DNA from 2 places in the Planococcus sp. BI3 genome. Region 1 is predicted to be linked to the other one. Evidence: riboswitches for the same ligand, from Rfam matches in the RefSeq annotation. Region 1 holds a riboswitch; the other holds the start of a gene.
What was found. Region 1 has a riboswitch for cyclic di-GMP ahead of AC1MEO_RS13835 (amidase). Riboswitches for the same ligand answer to the same signal wherever they lie in the genome.
Positions count from the first base shown of each region.

Region 2: another riboswitch for cyclic di-GMP. It lies ahead of flgB (flagellar basal body rod protein FlgB); the one in region 1 lies ahead of AC1MEO_RS13835 (amidase).

Region 1 is NZ_CM155266.1:2,749,344-2,754,632, forward strand. Features, by position in the region: gene AC1MEO_RS13820 (glutamate-5-semialdehyde dehydrogenase) at 1-428, shown strand, start outside; gene AC1MEO_RS13825 (DUF4395 domain-containing protein) at 481-885, opposite strand; gene mgtE (magnesium transporter) at 1,042-2,400, opposite strand; cyclic di-GMP riboswitch class I at 2,526-2,613, shown strand; gene AC1MEO_RS13835 (amidase) at 2,661-3,530, shown strand; gene AC1MEO_RS13840 (hypothetical protein) at 3,711-4,757, shown strand; gene AC1MEO_RS13845 (glycosyltransferase family 2 protein) at 4,754-5,289, shown strand, end outside.
Region 2 is NZ_CM155266.1:2,462,737-2,468,025, forward strand. Features, by position in the region: gene fliF (flagellar basal-body MS-ring/collar protein FliF) at 1-729, opposite strand, end outside; gene fliE (flagellar hook-basal body complex protein FliE) at 755-1,051, opposite strand; gene flgC (flagellar basal body rod protein FlgC) at 1,441-1,896, opposite strand; gene flgB (flagellar basal body rod protein FlgB) at 1,902-2,303, opposite strand; cyclic di-GMP riboswitch class I at 2,384-2,470, opposite strand; gene AC1MEO_RS12365 (flagellar hook-basal body protein) at 2,695-3,531, shown strand; gene AC1MEO_RS12370 (flagellar hook-basal body protein) at 3,547-4,389, shown strand; gene flgL (flagellar hook-associated protein FlgL) at 4,761-5,289, opposite strand, start outside.

The DNA.
Region 1 (5,289 bases):
CGGAATTGGTGACAGCATTGCAGCGCAACCAAGTGGAAATCCACGGAGATGAAGTCGCACAGAAACTCTCTCCTAATGTCATACCTGCAGAACAAGCCGATTGGGGAACCGAATACCTTGGGCTTGAAGTGTCAATGAAAACCGTTGATGATGTGAGTGAAGCGATCCATCACATCAACACTTACGGAACCAAGCATTCGGAAGCCATCATTTCGTCCAACTCCGCAAATGTCGATCAATTCTTTATGGAAATTGATGCAGCAGCGGTTTATCATAATGCCTCGACCCGTTTTACAGACGGTTTCGAATTTGGTTTCGGTGCTGAAATCGGCATCAGCACACAAAAGCTCCATGCGCGCGGACCTATGGGCTTGCCTGCTTTGACATCGACTAAATACATCATACGCGGCAATGGCCAAGTCAAATAAGTAATTCACTATAGACAGAAAAGACCGGAAGCAATGGGCTTCCGGTCTTTTTTTATGCTGTTCGGTTGTGTTTCCACATCATGTAACGGTAACGGATGGTGCAGCCGATGCAATAGCCCATGAGTGCGGCTCCTGCTGCGATAATGACCATGATGCTGAAGGCGAAGCCTGCCAGTTGCATGCCGACAGAGAAGAAAACAAGCGACAGCCCCAAGCAGATTGTCGCGATCCATTGATTGAAAAGCTGCTGGTCTTTGTCTTCCTGCTGGTAGCTCGCCATCGGCTTGGCCAAAAAGCGGCGGCTGGATTGAATCACCGGGTTTTTCTTTGTTGCCAATGTATAAACTCCAACAGCAAACGGCACCAGCAGAATGGCTGGATGGAGCAAAAGTGCCGCTGCTGCGGTAACGACAATAAAAGCCTGATTGATCTGGACAAGGGGTTTTGGAATAGTCATGGACTCGCCTCCTAAGATTACCACTTATTATACCGAGTAACTTACTTGGAATAAAGGGGATTGCTCTAAAAAGAGTAAGTTTATTTAAGTCCAGCCCATAATCTGTCCATATCGATATTCCGTGTGCCAGCTCTCATAGGAAGTTCACTTGGTTTTCTACATCAACTGGGAGATGAACAAGGTAGCCATGCCAAAATAAATCAGCAGGGACAAGATATCATTGATTGTCGTAATTAAAGGGCCCGAAGCCACAGCTGGATCTATATTGAATCGATATAAGACCAGTGGAATGATGGTTCCGGCTAAAGTTCCGATGATCAAGGTCATCAACAAGGAACCGCCGACAACAATTCCTAACACGAAATTACCTTGCCACACATAGGCAATCAGCAATATAAGAACAGAACAGATGACGCCAATAATGATGCCGACCCATAATTCCCTGATGATCAACTTGATGGTCTGTTTGGAATCCAGCTTTTGTGAAGCCAACCCACGGACTACTACAGACAGTGACTGTGTTCCGGTATTCCCTGTCATGCCGGCAATCATCGGCATAAAGAAGGTTAAAGCGACAACCGTCTGAAGGGTTTCTTCAAAGCGGCTGATGATGCCGCCTGAAAACAAACCGATGAACAGCAGAAGAATCAGCCAGGGCAGGCGGCGATAGGCCGCGATCACAGCGGGGGTGTTAAAGTCGATTGATTTTCCGGAAGCCGATAATTTTTCAATATCTTCATTTGCTTCCTGCATGACGACGTCGATCACATCATCGACAGTGATTACGCCAACAAGTTTATCGTCTTTATCGACAATCGGAAGCGTGACAAAATCATAACGGCTGATCAATTGAGCAGCATCTTCCTGGTCGGTCAGTACATCGGCTTTGACGACGCGATTGTACATGACCTCTTCAATTTTATCGTCAAGATTTCCAAGGATCAGATCTTTATAGGAAACGACGCCGACCAGCTTTTTATCCTCGTCTACGACATACAGATAGTTGAGGTATTCCGCTAAATCGGCAAAAAGCTTTATCTTATCAACCGCTTCACGGATCGTGTAATGGCGCGGGATCCACACATACCGGTTATTCATCAGTCGACCCGCGGTTTCGGGAGGATAGGTCATCGTACTTTTAACAAATCGGGAGTCGTCCTGATTAATCTGCGACAGCAGCTCTTCAATGCGTTCCGGCTCCAGATCGGCCAATAGTAAGGCCAAATCGTCATTGTCCATGCGGTCAAGGACCTTTGAAGATTTTTCCAGCCCCAATTTATGAAGAATATCAATTTGTTCATTTTTAGAAAGTTCCTGCATCAATTCCGTCAACTGGCGGATGCTTAGATAAAGAAGGAACTTATTTTGGTGCTTGTCCGGCAGGTGCCGATACTGGATGGCCATATCATATGGCTGAAGTTCTTCCAGGATTTCCTGAAATTCATTTATTTTCCCTTCTTTTAAAGCTTTTATCAAAACCAATGTTAGTTCGTCTTCAAGCAATGCTATAGACATGCAGTTCACTCCTTCTGTGCAGGAAATACAGGAATCCTATTGTTGATTATTGCCTTAAATCTTCATTTTGAAAAGGGTTAAAAAAAAGATGGTCGAATTGAATTATTTGACATATAATAATGAAAATCTGAAAAAGGCAAACTTCACCGAAAGGGAAGGGCGCAAAGCCATGAGCCTAACCGTTGGAAAACGCAAGGTTGTCAGGTTGCCTGGCCTCGTTCTGTGAGTCACGGCTATCAGAACGGAAGGATAATGGGGAAATGAAAAAAATAATGATGGCAGGTGTGTGGTTGTTGTTTATGCTGACGCAAAATGGACTGGATGCTCAAGCTGCTGAATTGGATGTCAAAGCCACTTGGCTATGGAATCCGTGGATGATCTACAATGATGAAGAAGGCACACTCGCTTTTTTGGAAAGCAAAGAAGTAAACAAAGTATACGTACAGATTGATGCAGATATTCCGGCCAGTATTTATCAGAGTTTTATTGAAAGAGCGGGAGCTGCAGGAATAGCCATCTATGCGTTGGATGGAGCACCTGACTGGGTGGCGCCGAAAGGCTTTACCAAGCAGGATCGGTTGATGTCTTGGCTGTCTGTTTATCAGAAAGGAGCGGCGCCGGCTCAAAGATTTGGCGGAGTCCATCTGGATGTAGAACCTTATTTATACAGTGGCTGGAATACCAACCGAGCGGCGACAGTAAAAGCTTATCAAGCTCTCTTAGTAAAAGCCAAATCCAGCACAGCTCTATTAAATCTGCCGCTCGAAGCCGATCTGCCTTTCTGGTTCGATGAAATCTCTTATAAAAACACTTTTGGCAAAGGCATACTCGCCGAGTGGGTGATCGCCAATACGCACGGCGTCACACTTATGGCATACAGGGATTCAGCGGCCATGATTACGGAGCTTGTAAAAAATGAAGTGGCCTATGGAGAAAAATACGGAAAAACAGTAATAGTGGGTGTTGAAACCGGACAAACCAGTGAAGGTGATTCTATTTCTTTCTTTGAAGAAGGAGAAGCCTTTATGAAAGTCGAGTTGGCTAAATTATCCGCACATTATGCCGAAACAAAAGGGTTTGGCGGTATTGCAATCCATCACGTGGACAGCTGGAAAATGATGGCTCCATAAAAGGATGAAAAACAGCAAGGTTGGCCGATTTGGCTGAACTTTGCTGTTTTTTCATACAGTTAAAACAAAGCCAATGTGTTACAATATCCATAAATTATCAGTAAAATAAATTTTTTAGAAGATTTAGGTACTATTAAACGCTTGGTTAAAGATGCATTTTGGGAAAAGGAGATTTACTTGATGATAGATATATTTATATGGGTTGTTTTAGGTCTATTGGGGATTCAATTGCTGATTTTAGTTATGCTGATTGGTTGGAAAATGAAAAACCTGGCCGCTGAAAATGATATTAAAGAAAAATTGGAAACTTTGAAGCCGCAATTTCGAGAATATATTGAAGGCATACAGCCTATTGAACCTGTTTTGCCTGCAGCAGGAAAAGGGCAATTTAAGGTGATGGAAAAAATGCTCGATGAATTTTCAACTGAAGATTTTCAGGCAGAACAAAAGGCAAGAATTTATCTGCTGGCAGAAAAACATCTAGCAGAACAATACCGCCGTGCCTTGAAAAAAGGACAATGGGCCGAGCGTATCAACGCCTTATACTTTATAGAAGATTTCAGGCTTTTTTCTTTAAAAGAAGATGTTTATCAGCATTTTTTGAAAATCAGTAAGAGGGATGAAGAGTTTCGTCAATGCATACGGGTTTGCGCTACGCTGCAGGAATCCCGGTTAATGGAAAAAGCCATTAGAAACAAGGATCTGTCGTTTGGAATGATTAAGGAACTATTGTACCGACTGGATGAAGAGCTGTTAAAGTCAACACTGGAACGGATACAATCGAAAGAAGATATTTCAGAGAACATGCTTTATGCTTTTATTACCTATAGCGGAGAACATCAGATAGACATGATCTTTCCTTTTGTTGAAAAGAAATTACGGGATGAGCGCAAGGAAGTTCGGCTAAAGGCCATGAACAGCCTGTGCCATTACCGGAAAATAACAGATCCATCCATCCTTTCGGCGTTCTTCGGCTCGAAATACTGGGAAGAGCGTATGTACGCGGCTAAATTGACGGGCGCCTGCCGTTTGGAACAGCATAAAGAGAAATTGGTCGATCTGCTGTCGGACAATATTTGGTGGGTTCGGTTTGCGAGTGCTGAGAATATAAAGGTTTTTGAAGGCGGCAATACATTACTTGAACAGGTAGCGGCTGATCATGCGGATGCCTATGCCAGAGATATCGCCAAGCATATGCTGACAAGGGAAGGAGGGAGCCGCATATGAGTGGGAATGGAATTACGTTAGTCATCGAAGTTATTTCCTGGGGAATAATTGCTTATATGCTCGCCGCGGGTGCGATTTACTTGGTCCTTTTCCTTGTAGCCAGCCCGAAAATCAGCAAAGAGAAAAAATTAAACCGCCAGGAACAAATTGAGGAAATGTCGATCAATACAGATACCTATCCCATTTCCATCCTGGTTCCCGCCTATAACGAAGAAGCTGGAGTCATCAGTACGGTCCGATCCCTGCTGAACCTGAATTATCCTCAGTATGAAATTATTGTGGTCAATGATGGTTCTACGGATAAAACCAGTGAAAAAGTCCTGTCTCAATTTGAGATGGAGCCGATTGAGCTGGCTATCCGAACGTACTTTAAGACAGGGGAAATCAAGCGGGCTTATCGTTCAACCCTGCAACCGAATTTATTTTTAATCGAGAAAGAAAATGGCGGTAAGGCGGATGCCCTGAATGCGGGAATCAATTTTTCAAGGTACCCATACTTTGCGGCAATTGACGGCGATTCAATTCTGGAACA
Region 2 (5,289 bases), 290 kb from region 1:
TTGGATTTCACGATGCTGCTGATAAACCGACAGATTGGTATCTGCCTGGTTGGCATCCTGCACTTCAAACACCTGGCCATTCTGATCCATGATAACAATTTGCTCAGCCGGCAAACTCGGAACCGATTTGCTGATCAGGTGGTACAAACCATTAATCTGCTTTTGGTCCAATTGAAATGTCGGATCGCCTTTAATAACGATGGAAGCTGTAGATGTCTGTTCTTCATCGGTAATCCAAACATTTTCCTTCGGCAGCGTAATCATGACATTCGCTTCCGTGACTCCATCAATCTGCTCAATCAAATACGCCAGCTCATTTTGCATGGCATCCCGTTCCACCACATCAAAATGGCGGTCCGTCATCCCGAGGCCCATGTTTTCACTGAATATGCCGTAATTCACATTGCCATTTTTCGGAATGCCTTCCGCTGCCAAACTGACTTTTAAATTAGCCAGATGCTCTTCGGGCACACTGATCGTTTTGCCGTCGGCCGATACTTCTACCGGAATGGCCTGTTCTTCGATAGCTGTTTTGATTTCGCCCGCTTCCGCTGCCGTCAAATTCGAATACAGCACTGAAAAATCAGAGCGGCTGCTAAGAAAAACAAAGATAAGCAAAATAAGAAATGTGAGGAAAAAAGAGCCGATTAAAGACCATTTCGTTACAGGAGAAAAACTGCCCCATGACTCACTCAATTTCGTTTTATATGTCAAAAACTTCTCTTTCATCTAGTCATCATCCCGCCAGTTCGCCTCATACTTGCATTCTCATTACTTCTTGATAGGCCTCAACAACCTTATTGCGGACCTGCATCGTCATCTGCAGCGATAAGCTGGCTTTTTGCGAAGCGATCATCACTTCATGGACATCCTGAACTTCTCCTGTCACCAATTGATTGGTCAATTTATCTGATTCGTTCTGTGCTTTGCTCACTTCTTTTAACGCGTCTTTAAAGATTTCTCCAAACCCTTCCACTTTGTTTTCGGGTTTCACGTTATTGAACAATTGATTTTGGATGAAAGGCGTCTGAATCTGGCTTATTTTTTCCATGGTGCCTCCTTATTTATCTATAGTAGGTTGGTCTTAATGGTTCACCGTTGATATTCCGCAAAACAGCTCCGCTTTCCTACGGGCTTGCGCCGAACTAACTCGGGCTCCTGGCCCGAGTGGATTTCGACACTTCGCTATCCCGCGGGAGTCTCCGCTGTTTTGCTCCATATCCTAATAGGTGAAAATATATAATGAGATAGGTTCTTTCATATGAATCTTAGAAGAAATAGTGGAAGGCGGCTGTTCTCAGTAAGTCAGTTGCAATAACACTGCTCCTGCATCGCTGCGCTAGCTTTGTCGCAAAGACACCGTCCGAAATTCCTTCGGCCAATGCCTTGTCCGACTAGAGCGATTTCTTCACTCATTACCTCTTAATAATCAATACTAATTTACTTCCCAATCTCCAAAGCTTTCATAAACATGCTTTTCGAAGCATTCAACGCCGTGACGTTGGCTTCGTAGGAGCGGGTTGCGGACATCAAATCCACCATTTCTTTCAATGGATCGACATTGGATGAACGGACATAGCCGTCTTCTCCAGCATCCGGATGTTCGGGATCATAGCTCATTGTAAAAGGTGTCTGGTCTTCTCCGATTTCTGAGACTTTAACACCCGACACCGTAGCATTCCCTCTATTGATGGCCGATTGCAATTGGTTGGCAAAAGGCGATTCGCCGCTTTGCGAAAGTTCCACTGTTTTGCGCCGGTAAGGCATCCATTCTCCATCCACCAGTTCGGCGCGGTTGGTGTTGGCGTTGGCGATATTGGCAGATACGACGTCCATGCGGAGGCGATTGGCAGTCAGTCCTGAAGAACTGATATTAAATCCACTGAATAAGCTCATTTGTTCTATCTCCCTCCATTAATAACGGAGCTGAGGCTGTTGAGTTTGCCATTGACCCGTTCGGTGACGGCGTTATACCATAATTGATTTTTTGCCAGCTCGGCCATTTCTACATCCATGTCCACATTATTGCCGTTGTTAGTGTATTTAGTGGAGCTGTTTGTTAAAACTTCAGTTTTAGTCTTTGAAAATTCGTTGCTGAACGACAGATGGCGATCATCTGTCTTGTAGCTGGAAAGACTTTGTTTGTTCATTGCTGTATCCAATGCCGCTTGAAAATCGACTTTTTTGCTTTTGTAATTGGCGGTATCCACATTGGCGATATTCGCCGAATGAACACGTTGCTTTAATGTTGAAGCTGATAAAGCCTGTTCCATTGTTTCAAGAGATTTAGGAAATATATTCATCAAAAAACTCCTTTTTGTCCAGATAATCGGTACATAAAAATCCACCTTGAAAAAGGTGGATTTTTATCAAATCTACCATTTTTGGTAACCCGGCTGCCTTGTACACTGTGTATTTAGGCCCGTGGCTTTGCGTCTCTATCTTTCGGATAAATTTGCTATTTTCACAATGATATTCCCATATTTTATTTTCCAAAATCGTTATTTTGTACTATTTTGAAAAGATATTAACAAAGTGATACTATCATATTTCTATATTTTTGTATATTTTTCTTTTTAAATCTTTTTTATCATATTTTTTCCATATTAATATAAAAAGCTCTATTTTTTTTGAATAGATAATGTTATGCTACCCGATAACTACCATTGAGCTACTGAGAAGGAGAAAAAGCCTATGTTTCGTGGATTATACACTGCTACATCAGGGATGATGGCTACTAATAGACAACAACAAATATTGACAAATAACCTTTCAAATGCCAATACTCCTGGCTTTAAAGAAGACCAGGCCGTTTTACGCGCTTTTCCTGAGCAGTTGATCAAAGCGATTGAGAACGGTAAAAAAGGTACAATAGTCCCGCATAATATCGGCACTTTAACTACAGGCGTCTATACGCAAGAAGGGATCCCTTCATTTCTCCAAGGTCCCCTAAAGGAAACTGGAAATTTGACCGATATGGTGCTATTGGATGAATTGCTGCCAACCAATCCGGAAACACAAAAAAAAGGTACGTTGGTATTCGCAGCAGCAGCTGAAAATGATGAAGTGCGCTACACAAAAAATGGAACGTTCGCTGTCAATGCTGAAGGTGTCCTGACGACCAGCGAAGGCTTTCCTGTCTTGGATGAAAATCAGCAACCCATCCAAGTCGGTTCAACCGATTTTACTGTACAGGACAATGGCCAAATCATCTTAGCTGATGGGACACAAGGAAGCCGTCTTTGGATTGGCCATACCGAAAACCCGGAACAATTTGTAAAAGAAGGACAGAATCTTTTGCGATGGGCCGGGAATCCGGAAGAAACCCCTCAATTCATCGATACCGTAGCATTATTGAATACTACAGACAGTTTCATAAAGCAGGGGTTCATTGAACAATCGAATGTTGATTTGACCAAGACCATGACAGATATGATGACGACCTACCGAGGCTTCGAATCAAACCAAAAAGTGATTCAGGCCTATGACCGCAGCATGGAAAAAGCCGTCAATGAAATCGGACGCGTGTAAGGAGGAAGTGTACAGTTGAATATCCAGATGAACACAGCCAGCAACACCATGGGTGAACTGCAAAAAAAAATCGACTCGATCGCCAATAACATAGCCAATGTAAACACCAATGGCTATAAACGCCAGGAAGCCAGTTTTTCGGATGCCTTGGTGCAATCGATTGAAAAACAGGTCGGTCCGCAAAATGAAATCGGGCGAATTACGCCGTACGGTTTACGCATCGGCACTGGAGCGATCCTTTCACAGACAGCCACCCGCAATGAACAAGGTGCGGTCCGGCAAACAGACCGGCCGCTCGATTTTATGATCCAAGGCGAATCGGCTTACTTCCGTGTTGCATCTGAAGGCAACACATTTTACACAAAAGATGGATCTTTTCAGGTGCAGCCGGTTTTGAATTCAAACCAAGTGAGCTTGGTTACAGCTAACGGCGATGCAGTTCTCGGAGCTGATAACCAGCCCATTGTCTTTGACAATGACTACGACAGCATTCAATTAACTGGAAACGGAACCTTGGAAATCTCCTATAAAGATCCCGCTAAACAAGCAGCTGAAATCCCACTCGGCATCGCCCAGATAAACCGGCCGAATTCACTTGAAAAAATAGGCGACAATCTTTTGCGCCTGACCGGCACCGAAGCTGAACAACTCGCCAACGGCAATTTAGAGCTGATCGATCTGTCCCAGCAAAATGACGGCTCCATCACCATAAAGCAAGGCGCGCTTGAAGCATCCAATGTCGAACTGGCAGATGAGATGACCGAATTGATTGCAACACAGCGCTTGTTTCAATCACAAGGAAGAGCCATTTCCTACGCAGACGACATGATGGGCTTGGTCAACACGATTAAAGGATAATACAAAAAAGCAGGCACCCCGCGGGGTGCCTGCTTTTTTTATTCAAAGGAAATTTGTTTGTGATATTCCGCAAAACAACTCCGCTTTCGGCCCCGTAGGATGCGGGGCATGCAGTTGGCGCGACAGGACGTCGCGGTGCCAACTGCCAAGGGTTCGCGGGAGTCTCCGCTGTTTTGCTCCATATCCTAGTAATTAAGTTATAAATTAATCATTTTATTCATTAAAGTAGTATGACTCTTAGAAGAATGAGTGGAAGGCGGCGACTCCTGGGGGAACAGCGCGAGCTGAAGACCCTGGACTGAGCGCAGCGAGGGAAGCGGCTGAAGCCGTGCCCCCGGAAAGCGTCCGCCTGGAGCGATTTCTTCAATCTCTTATCTCAAAAAGTCCATCAAACTCGGCTGGATTATTTTTGATGATGCAGCGAGGCTCGCCTGGTAGACACTTTCTTCGCTGGTCAATTTGATGATCGCTTCCGCGTAGTCGATGTCTTCAACTTTCGACAGCATCGTTTTCAATTGCAGGTTGGTGTCGAGCAGGCGGTTTTCAACGGCTTCTACACGGTTTTGGCGTGCACCGTTTCCAGCAGCTGCAGTCAACAGCCGTTCCATTCCGGCATCAATATCCCCCAAATCACTGGAAGTTCCAGCTTTTAAATTAACGGAGATGCTTTGCAGGGTTTTGAAAAGGTTTTTGTCATCTGCTGCCCCAAACAAGTCATCCGGCAAAACACTGGATTGGATGTTGATGCCTTCTCCGATGTTGAACGTTCTCGCAGCCACTCCGGTGCTTTGGAAATCGTAGCTTCCTTTTTTAGGGAAAGGGATTTCACCTGTATTCTGGCCGTTGAACAACGACTTGCCATTGACCTTGGCATTCGCCAATTGGCGCATCTGCTCGGTC